2 regions of the Streptomyces luteosporeus genome follow, and region 1 is predicted to be linked to the other one. Evidence: riboswitches for the same ligand, from Rfam matches in the RefSeq annotation. Region 1 holds a riboswitch; the other holds the start of a gene.
The links. Region 1 has a riboswitch for cyclic di-AMP ahead of ABD361_RS23875 (transglycosylase family protein). Riboswitches for the same ligand answer to the same signal wherever they lie in the genome.

Region 1 (4,158 bases):
CGTTTTGCCACCCAAAACCTGGTCATCGGCGGGCAGCGGATCGCCGAGGGCGACCCCGTCCTGGTGGTGCTGGCGGCCGCCGACCGCGACCCCGAACGGTTCGCCGATCCGGACGCCTTGGACCTCTCCCGCCGCGACAACCAGCACTTGGGCTACGGACACGGCATCCATTACTGTCTCGGCGCACCGCTCGCCCGCCTCGAAGGGCAGACCGCGCTCGCCACCCTGCTGCGCCGGCTGCCCGACCTCCGGCTCGCCGCCGCACCGGAGGACCTGCGCTGGCGCGGCGGCCTGATCATGCGCGGCCTGCGCACGCTGCCCGTGGAATTCACGGCGCGTCCGCCCGCGCAGGCACCCGCACGCCCTTAGCACATGACGTCCGGTCACCCCGCGGTTATCGCAGCGTGACCTCCGCTACACCGGGTTGTGACTCTTGGGGGCCGTCGCTATGTTCGACGACCATCCGAAGCCGCCTACCCGAGAGGGCCCGAACATGCGCTCAGGCACTGGTAGACATCGCCGTCCCCGTCAGGTCCCCGCCATCGTGCTCGCGGCGGGGGTGACGGGAGCCAGCGTCGCCATGCCGCTGCTGGCTGCCACCAGCGCCACCGCGGCCGACGCGGGCACCTGGGACAAGGTCGCCCAGTGCGAGAGCGGGGGGATGTGGAGCGCCAACCAGGGCAACGGCTTCTTCGGCGGCCTGCAGATCACCCAGGAGCTGTGGGAGCAGTACGGCGGCATCTCGTACGCGCCCCGGCCCGACCTCGCGAGCCGCTCCCAGCAGATCGCCATCGCCGAGAGCATCCTCAAGTCCCAGGGCGCCGGCCCGTGGACGAGCTGCGGTGAGCGCGCGGGCCTCGCCCACAGCGAGCGGGCGCCCGAGGTGGACCCGGGCACCAAGGCCACCCCGCCGCCGGCCGCCGAGACCGGCCGCACGCCGGAGCACACGACCAAGCCCGCGCCGGAGCACGGCTCTCCCGCTCCGGACGCCTCCCGTGCCCCCGATGCCACCCCCGCGCCCTCCGGCACGCCGTCCGGGTCGCCGTCGACGTCGCCCTCCGGGACGGCCACGCCCGCGCCCGGCAGCTCCGGTGCACCCTCCGGCGCCACCCCGGACGCCTCGCACACGCCGGATGCCGGTGGCACTCCGTCAGCTCCCGCGAGCGGCACGCCGGACGCCGGGCCGGGCAAGCACCGCAAGGAGCCCGGCGCCGACCTCCCGTCGGCTCCGGCCGACGGCTCCGCCGGCCCGGCGGGCACGCCCGGAGCCGGCGGCGCGTCCGCCGGGGACGCCGGCGCGGCGGAGGGCTCGGGCCGCCACCGCGCGACCCCGACCGGTCCGGACGACGGCGCACAGCGACCCTCGCGCGGGGGCGATTCCCGGCCGGGCATCCCGGCCGCAAACGACTACACCGTGCAGCCGGGTGACAACCTGTCAGTGATCGCCCAGGAGCACGCGGTCTCCGGCGGCTGGCAGACGCTGTATCAGAAGAACGAAAAAGTTGTCGGAACTGATCCGGACCTTATCCTCCCTGGTCAGCGCCTGGATATCCGTCAATAGCCATGCGGAAAGGGCCGAATGTCCGTTCCAGTCGAAAGTGAGACATGGGTCTCTTCGGCTCGGCGGCGGAGAGCGTCCGTCCGATTTGCGTCCACCTAGGGCCACCTGCGGAAACGTCAGGTTTCCCGCGGTAACCAGAGGCGGCCTTGGCTGAAAAGTGGGGTTTGAACCCGCAGGCCGCCTGTGCTTACCGTCTTCATCGCTCGCCACCGCGAGCACCACGGTCGCCACGCCGAATCCTGCCGGCGGCCGGGGGAGTCGTCGCGCAAGCGCCGTAGGCAGGAGCGGGGGACCCAAGGTAGGTGCCGGACGGACCGGCGGTCAGCGGACCGCAGGGACGGACGGCTTGGGGTGAAGCCCGGTGTTCGCACCGGGCCGGGCAGTCTCACAGCCCGAACCCGACAGCTCACCTCGTAGGCGTCGGTGAGGAAAACGACTTATGTCCAAGGGCAAGCACCGTCGTCCGTCCAAGGCCGTCCGAATCGTCACGCTCGCCGGCGTCACCGGCGCCGCGGTCGCCGCCCCGCTGATGGTCGCGACCTCCGCCAACGCCGCCTCCGTCTCGACCTGGGACAAGGTCGCCCAGTGCGAGTCCAGCGGCAACTGGCACATCAACACCGGCAACGGCTACTACGGCGGCCTGCAGTTCTCGAACGAATCCTGGAAGGCCGCGGGCGGCACCAAGTACGCCCCGCGCGCCGACCTCGCCAGCAAGTCCCAGCAGATCGCCACCGCCGAGCGCCTGCTGGCCATGCAGGGCCCGGGCGCCTGGGGCTGCGCCGGCGCGGGCAACCTGACCTCCGGCGGCGCCAAGGCCGACGTCGACACCTCCGACGACGAGTCCGGCTCCGGCTACACCAAGAAGACCCGCAAGAACACCTCCGCCGAGGGCGCCCACTCCACCAGGAACCACGCGGACCGCAGCGAGCGCCACAGCGCTTCCCAGCGGGCCGCGGCGGCGCAGCAGGACGCCGACGACGCGGGCGAGGAGGCCGCGGCGGCCAAGAAGGCCGCGCCGCGCGAGGTCAAGCAGGGCAACGGCGAGTACAAGGTCAAGGAGGGCGACACCCTCGGGACCATCGCCGACGCCCAGAAGGTGCGCGGTGGCTGGGCGAAGCTCTACGACCTCAACAAGGACGTCATCGACAACGCCGATCTGATCTTCCCCGGTCAGCAGCTGCACCTGCGCTGACCGGAGCCGGTCGAAAGGTGCCGGGCGGCCCGTGGCCGCCCGGCTGCCGGGACCGGCCGCACGACCGCCCCGTTCCGCTGCGCTTCCCCCCGAGCCGCACCGGAGCGGGGCTTCGCCGTTCGAACCACGGTGCCGTTCGAACCGCCGTGCCGGCCGTGTCCCGACGACTGTCCGTTGAGCGAACATACTGGGTTTTCATCCCGTGATATCGGCATTTGTGCCAATTTTCGGCCCGTGGCCCGGTCCAGCGCGGGGAGAGCCCGCGGGGCCCGTTAGGCTCGTGGTGCAGAACTCCAGACACACACGAAGGAGACCCTCGTGCCGTCCATCGACGTCGTCGTAGCTCGCGAGATCCTCGACTCGCGAGGCAACCCCACGGTCGAGGTCGAGGTCGGCCTCGACGACGGCTCCACGGGCCGTGCCGCCGTGCCGTCCGGCGCCTCCACCGGCGCCTTCGAGGCCATCGAGCTCCGCGACGGCGACCCGGACCGCTACCTCGGCAAGGGCGTCGAGAAGGCCGTCCTCGCCGTCATCGAGCAGATCGGCCCGGAGCTGGTCGGCTACGACGCCACCGAGCAGCGCCTGATCGACCAGGCCATGTTCGACCTGGACGCCACCGACAACAAGGGCTCGCTCGGCGCCAACGCCATCCTCGGCGTCTCCCTGGCCGTCGCGCACGCCGCCTCCGAGGCCTCGGACCTGCCCCTCTTCCGCTACCTCGGCGGCCCGAACGCGCACCTGCTGCCCGTTCCGATGATGAACATCCTCAACGGCGGCTCGCACGCCGACTCCAACGTGGACATCCAGGAGTTCATGATCGCGCCGATCGGCGCGGAGTCCTTCTCCGAGGCCCTGCGCTGGGGCACCGAGGTCTACCACACCCTCAAGAAGGTCCTGAAGGCCAAGGGTCTGGCCACCGGCCTGGGCGACGAGGGCGGCTTCGCCCCGAACCTCGGCTCCAACCGCGAGGCCCTCGACCTCATCCTCGAGGCCATCAAGGAGGCCGGCTACACCCCCGGCCAGGACATCGCGCTCGCCCTGGACGTCGCCGCCTCCGAGTTCTACAAGGACGGCGTCTACAAGTTCGAGGGCCAGGACCGCACCGCGGCCCAGATGACCGACTACTACGCCGAGCTCGTCGAGGCCTACCCGCTGGTCTCCATCGAGGACCCGCTGTTCGAGGACGACTGGGACGGCTGGAAGACCATCACCGACAAGCTCGGCGACAAGGTCCAGCTCGTCGGTGACGACCTGTTCGTCACCAACCCCGAGCGCCTCGCCCGCGGCATCGAGGAGGGCACCGCCAACGCCCTGCTGGTCAAGGTCAACCAGATCGGCTCGCTGACCGAGACCCTCGACGCCGTCGAGCTGGCCCAGCGCAACGGCTTCAAGTGCATGATGTCCC
Region 2 (4,158 bases), on a different contig from region 1:
CGGCACCCTCGCGGTGACCGGATCCGGCCTGGACGCGGTGGTGCTGCGGGTGTTCAACCCCGTCGGCCCCGGCGCCCCGGCCGCCTCCCTGCCCGGCCGGCTGGCCGCCGCGCCGCGCGCGGCGGGCCCCGACGGCCGGGTGAAGACGGGCGACCTGTCGGCGTACCGCGACTTCGTCGACGTACGGGACGTCGCGGAGGCCGTCGCCCGGGCCGTGACCGCGCCCCGGCCGCTGCCCGCCGTCCTCAACGTCGGCAGCGGCACGGCCCGTCTCGTACGGGACGTCGCCGAGGGGCTGCTGCGGGCGGGCGGCTTCACGGGGGACGTGGGCGAGCGCGTCGACGAGCAGGGCGACGGTTCGCCGCGCTCGGCCGCCGTGCCCTGGCAGCAGGCCGACACCACCGCCGTCACCCGCAGCCTGGGGTGGACCCCGCGCCGCTCGCTGGAGGAGTCCCTGGCGGATCTGTGGGCCGAGGTGCGCGACCGGCCCGAGGAGTACGTCCGGTGACGTCCGGGCGGCTGCTGGTCCCGCTGTACGTCCATCCCGGCGAGGGGCCACAGGCGTGGGAGGCCCTGCTGCGCGAGGCCCCGCGCCTGCACGCGGTGGTGCTCAACGCGGCCGACGGTCCCGGCGACCGGCCCGATCCGGCCTTCCGTGCGGTGGCCGGACGGCTGCGCGCCGCGGGCGTCGCGCTGCTGGGGTACGTCGACACCGGGTACGGCCGGCGGCGCACCCGCGCCGTGGTCGCCGACGTGCGCCGGCACCGCCGGTGGTACGAGGTGGACGGGGTCTTCCTCGACCAGGTGCCGGTGCACGCCGCCCACCTGCCCCGCTACCGCCGGCTGGTGCTGGCCGCGCGGGTGCTGGGCGCCCGCAGCGCCGTGCTCAACCCGGGCACGCACCCGGACCCCGGGTACGCGGAGCTGGCCGATGTGCTGGTGACCTTCGAGGGGACGTGGGAGGACTACCGCCGGGCGCGGGTGCCGGCGTGGACGGCCGACCATCCGCCGGAGCGCTTCTGCCACCTGGTGCACGCGGTGCCCGAGGGGCGGGCGCACGAGGTGGCCCGCACGGCCGCGGTCCGCGGCGCGGGCGTGCACTGCGCCGTGCCGGGCACGGGTGCGAACCCGTGGCGCAGCGCCCCGCCGCCGGCCGGTGCGCAGGAGATGCAGGAACAGGAACGGGAACAGGAACGGGGAGGGACGCGGTGAAGGACCGGCGCCTACGGGCCGGGTTGCTGGGCGTGCTGCTGCTGGTGCTGGCGAGTTGCTCGTCGGCGCCGGAGGAGGACGAGGACGGCGAGCCGGACGGGAGGCCGACGGCCACCGCGCCGGCCCCCTCGGGGCGGCCCGGTGACCGCTGGCAGCCGCGCCCGGGCACGGCCTGGCAGTGGCAGCTCGGCGGGAAGCTCGCCGCGGCCGACACCTCCCTCGACGTGCCCGTCTACGACATCGACGGCTTCGAGAACACGGCGGAGACCGTGGCGGCGCTGCACGCCCGCGGCCGGAAGGTGATCTGTTACATCAACGCCGGTGCGTGGGAGGACTTCCGGCCGGACAAGGACGCGTTCCCCAAGGGGCTGCTGGGCCGCAAGAACAAGGGCTGGGACGGCGAGAAGTGGCTGGACATCCGCCGTCTGGACGAGCTGCGGCCGCTCATGGCCGCCCGCATGGACATGTGCCGTCAGAAGGGTTTCGACGCGGTCGAGCCGGATCTGACGGAGGGGTTCCGCAACGGCACGGGATTTCCGCTGACGGCCGCCCACCAGCTGGCGTTCAACCGGATGCTGGCGCGGCTGGCGCACGAGCGCGGGCTCGCGGTGGGGCTGAAGAACGACCTGGAGCAGATTCCCGCGCTGGTGGGCGACTTCGACTTCGCGGTGAACGAGCAGTGCGCGCAGTACAAGGAGTGCGAGAAGCTGACCCCCTTCATCAAGGAGAACAAAGCGGTCTTCCACGTCGAATACGACCTTCCGACGGACAAATTCTGCGGCACGGCGAAGCGGCTGGGGCTGAGTTCGATGCGCAAGAAGCTGGAGCTGGACGCCTGGCGCGAGCCGTGCTGACGGGCCGTCACCTACCCGCGGTAGCCCGCCTTCCGTCGCAGGACAGGCGGTCTGGACAGGTGATGGTTGCACCATTTCGCCCGAAGTGAAGAAGTTCACAATTGCCGCTCCGGGTACGGAATCCGGGCGGGCGATGGTGCAGGATCTCTCGTCGAACACAAGATCCCGTCACCGAGGCGGGCCACCCGGGCGGAACGCCGAGTCCTGCCGCCGCACCGGGTGCGGAATCGATTCGTCGATCGGCAGGAGCGGGAGACCCAAGCGGTACGGACCACGAACGCGGTGGTCCTTGGGGTGAAGCCAGATGCTGGCCGGGCAACTTCGCAGCCCGAACCCGACAGGTCATCTTTCGCAGGCGGATGCCGAAGGGCTGTGGCATGTCTGCGTTGCCTCGCATACCTGCACTCGTTTCCCGGGCCGCCACCGCGTCGGCCCTGACCGCCGCCACCGTCGCGGCATCGGTCCTCGTTCCCGGCCTCGCCCCCGGCGCCTCGGCGGCGACCACCGGCGAGCAGGCACTGAGGATCGCGGCCTCCAAGGCCGGCTCCCCCTACCAGTGGGGCGCCACCGGCCCCAACCGCTTCGACTGCTCGGGCCTGACCCTGTACTCGTTCAAGAAGGCCGGCAAGAACCTGCCGCGCACCGCCGCCGACCAGTACAACCGCACCCGGCACATCTCCGCCGGCTCCCGCACACCGGGCGACCTGGTGTTCTTCCACTCCGGCAGCAACGTCTACCACGTCGGGATCTACGCGGGTAGCAACACGATCTGGCACGCCCCCAAGCCGGGCACCACCGTGCGCAAGGAACGCATCTGGACCGGCAGCGTCTGGTACGGCCGGGTGGGCTGACCCCCGCCCCGGCCTCCCGTCCTCGCCGGCCGCCGTCAGGCGACGGCGAGGACGATCTTTCCGGTGAGGTGGCCGTGCTCGCTCTCCCGGTGCGCGTCGGCCGCCTCCTCCAGGCGGTAGAGGCGGTGGACGGGCAGCTGCAGCAGCCCCGCCTCGTGCAGGGCCAGCGCCTCGTTCAGCGCGGGCACCGGCCGTACCTCCCGGCCGCCCGAGCTGAAGCGGGCCCCGTGCAGCCGGGCGCCCTCGGCGTCGGCGATCGACACCACCCGGTCGGCGCCGCCGGTCACCTCGACGGACACCCACACGGCGTCCCCCTTGCCCACGGCGTCCAGCGCCGCGTCCACCCGGCCGGGCGCGGCCGCCTCGCGCACCCGCTCGGCGAGCCCCTGCCCGTACGTCACCGGGATCGCCCCGAGGCCGCGCAGGTAGGCGTGGTTGGACTCGCTCGCCGTGCCGATGACCCGCACCCCGCGGGCCCGGGCGAACTGCACGGCCAGGGTGCCCACGCCGCCGGCGGCGCCGTGGACGAGCAGCGTCTCGCCGTCGCCGAGGTCCAGCAGCTCCATCACCCGCCGGGCCGTCTCGGCGGCCACCGGCAGGGCGGCCGCCTCCTCCCAGGCGAGCGAGACGGGCTTGATGACGACCTGGTCCTCCCGGGCCAGCGCCTGCTCGGCGTAGGCGCCGGTCACGGTGCGCCCGAACACGGCGTCCCCCGCCCGTACCTGCGTCACGCCCTCCCCCACCGCCTCGACCAGGCCGGACGCCTCCACGCCGGGGACGTGCGGCAGCTCCAGGGGGAAGGTGCCGGCCATGGCACCGCTGCGCAGCTTGTGGTCGAGCGGGTTGACGCCGGCGCAGCGCACCGCGATGCGGACCTGTCCCGGCCCGGGGACGGGCAGCGGCACCTCGACCGGCCGCAGGACGTCGGCCGGTCCGTACGAGCTGAAGGAGATCGCCTTGATCGTCGTCATGTGATCACCTTGATCGACGACCGGCCGATTCGCCGCCAGGCCGGGCCGGACCGCCACCCGGATACCGTGCTCCGGTGCCGGCGCCTACGCCCCTTCCTCGGCGAGCCGCTTGACGCCTTCGAGGGTGGCGCGCATGCCCGCCTTGAACTCCTCCAGCCGCATGGCCACGAGCTCCTCCTCGCGATCGGGCATCCGGGCGATGGCCACGCTGATCCCCGAGGGCGCGGGGCCCATGCGCACGGACTGGCGCAGCAGCGTGGCCGCCCCCTC

Region 2: it holds a riboswitch for cyclic di-AMP, as region 1 does, so the genes downstream of both, ABD361_RS05520 (C40 family peptidase) here and ABD361_RS23875 (transglycosylase family protein) in region 1, are expected to answer to the same signal.

What each region holds. Positions count from the first base shown of each region.
Region 1 covers NZ_BAAASL010000020.1:48,268-52,425, forward strand. Annotated here, with positions in the region: gene ABD361_RS23865 (cytochrome P450 family protein) at 1-369, shown strand, start outside; gene ABD361_RS23870 (transglycosylase family protein) at 560-1,561, shown strand; cyclic di-AMP (ydaO/yuaA leader) riboswitch at 1,822-1,996, shown strand; gene ABD361_RS23875 (transglycosylase family protein) at 2,001-2,753, shown strand; gene eno (phosphopyruvate hydratase) at 3,072-4,158, shown strand, end outside.
Region 2 covers NZ_BAAASL010000003.1:345,477-349,634, reverse strand. Annotated here, with positions in the region: gene ABD361_RS05535 (NAD-dependent epimerase/dehydratase family protein) at 1-508, shown strand, start outside; gene ABD361_RS05530 (spherulation-specific family 4 protein) at 505-1,212, shown strand; gene ABD361_RS05525 (endo alpha-1,4 polygalactosaminidase) at 1,209-2,066, shown strand; cyclic di-AMP (ydaO/yuaA leader) riboswitch at 2,290-2,440, shown strand; gene ABD361_RS05520 (C40 family peptidase) at 2,444-2,917, shown strand; gene ABD361_RS05515 (NADP-dependent oxidoreductase) at 2,953-3,879, opposite strand; gene ABD361_RS05510 (SRPBCC family protein) at 3,973-4,158, opposite strand, start outside.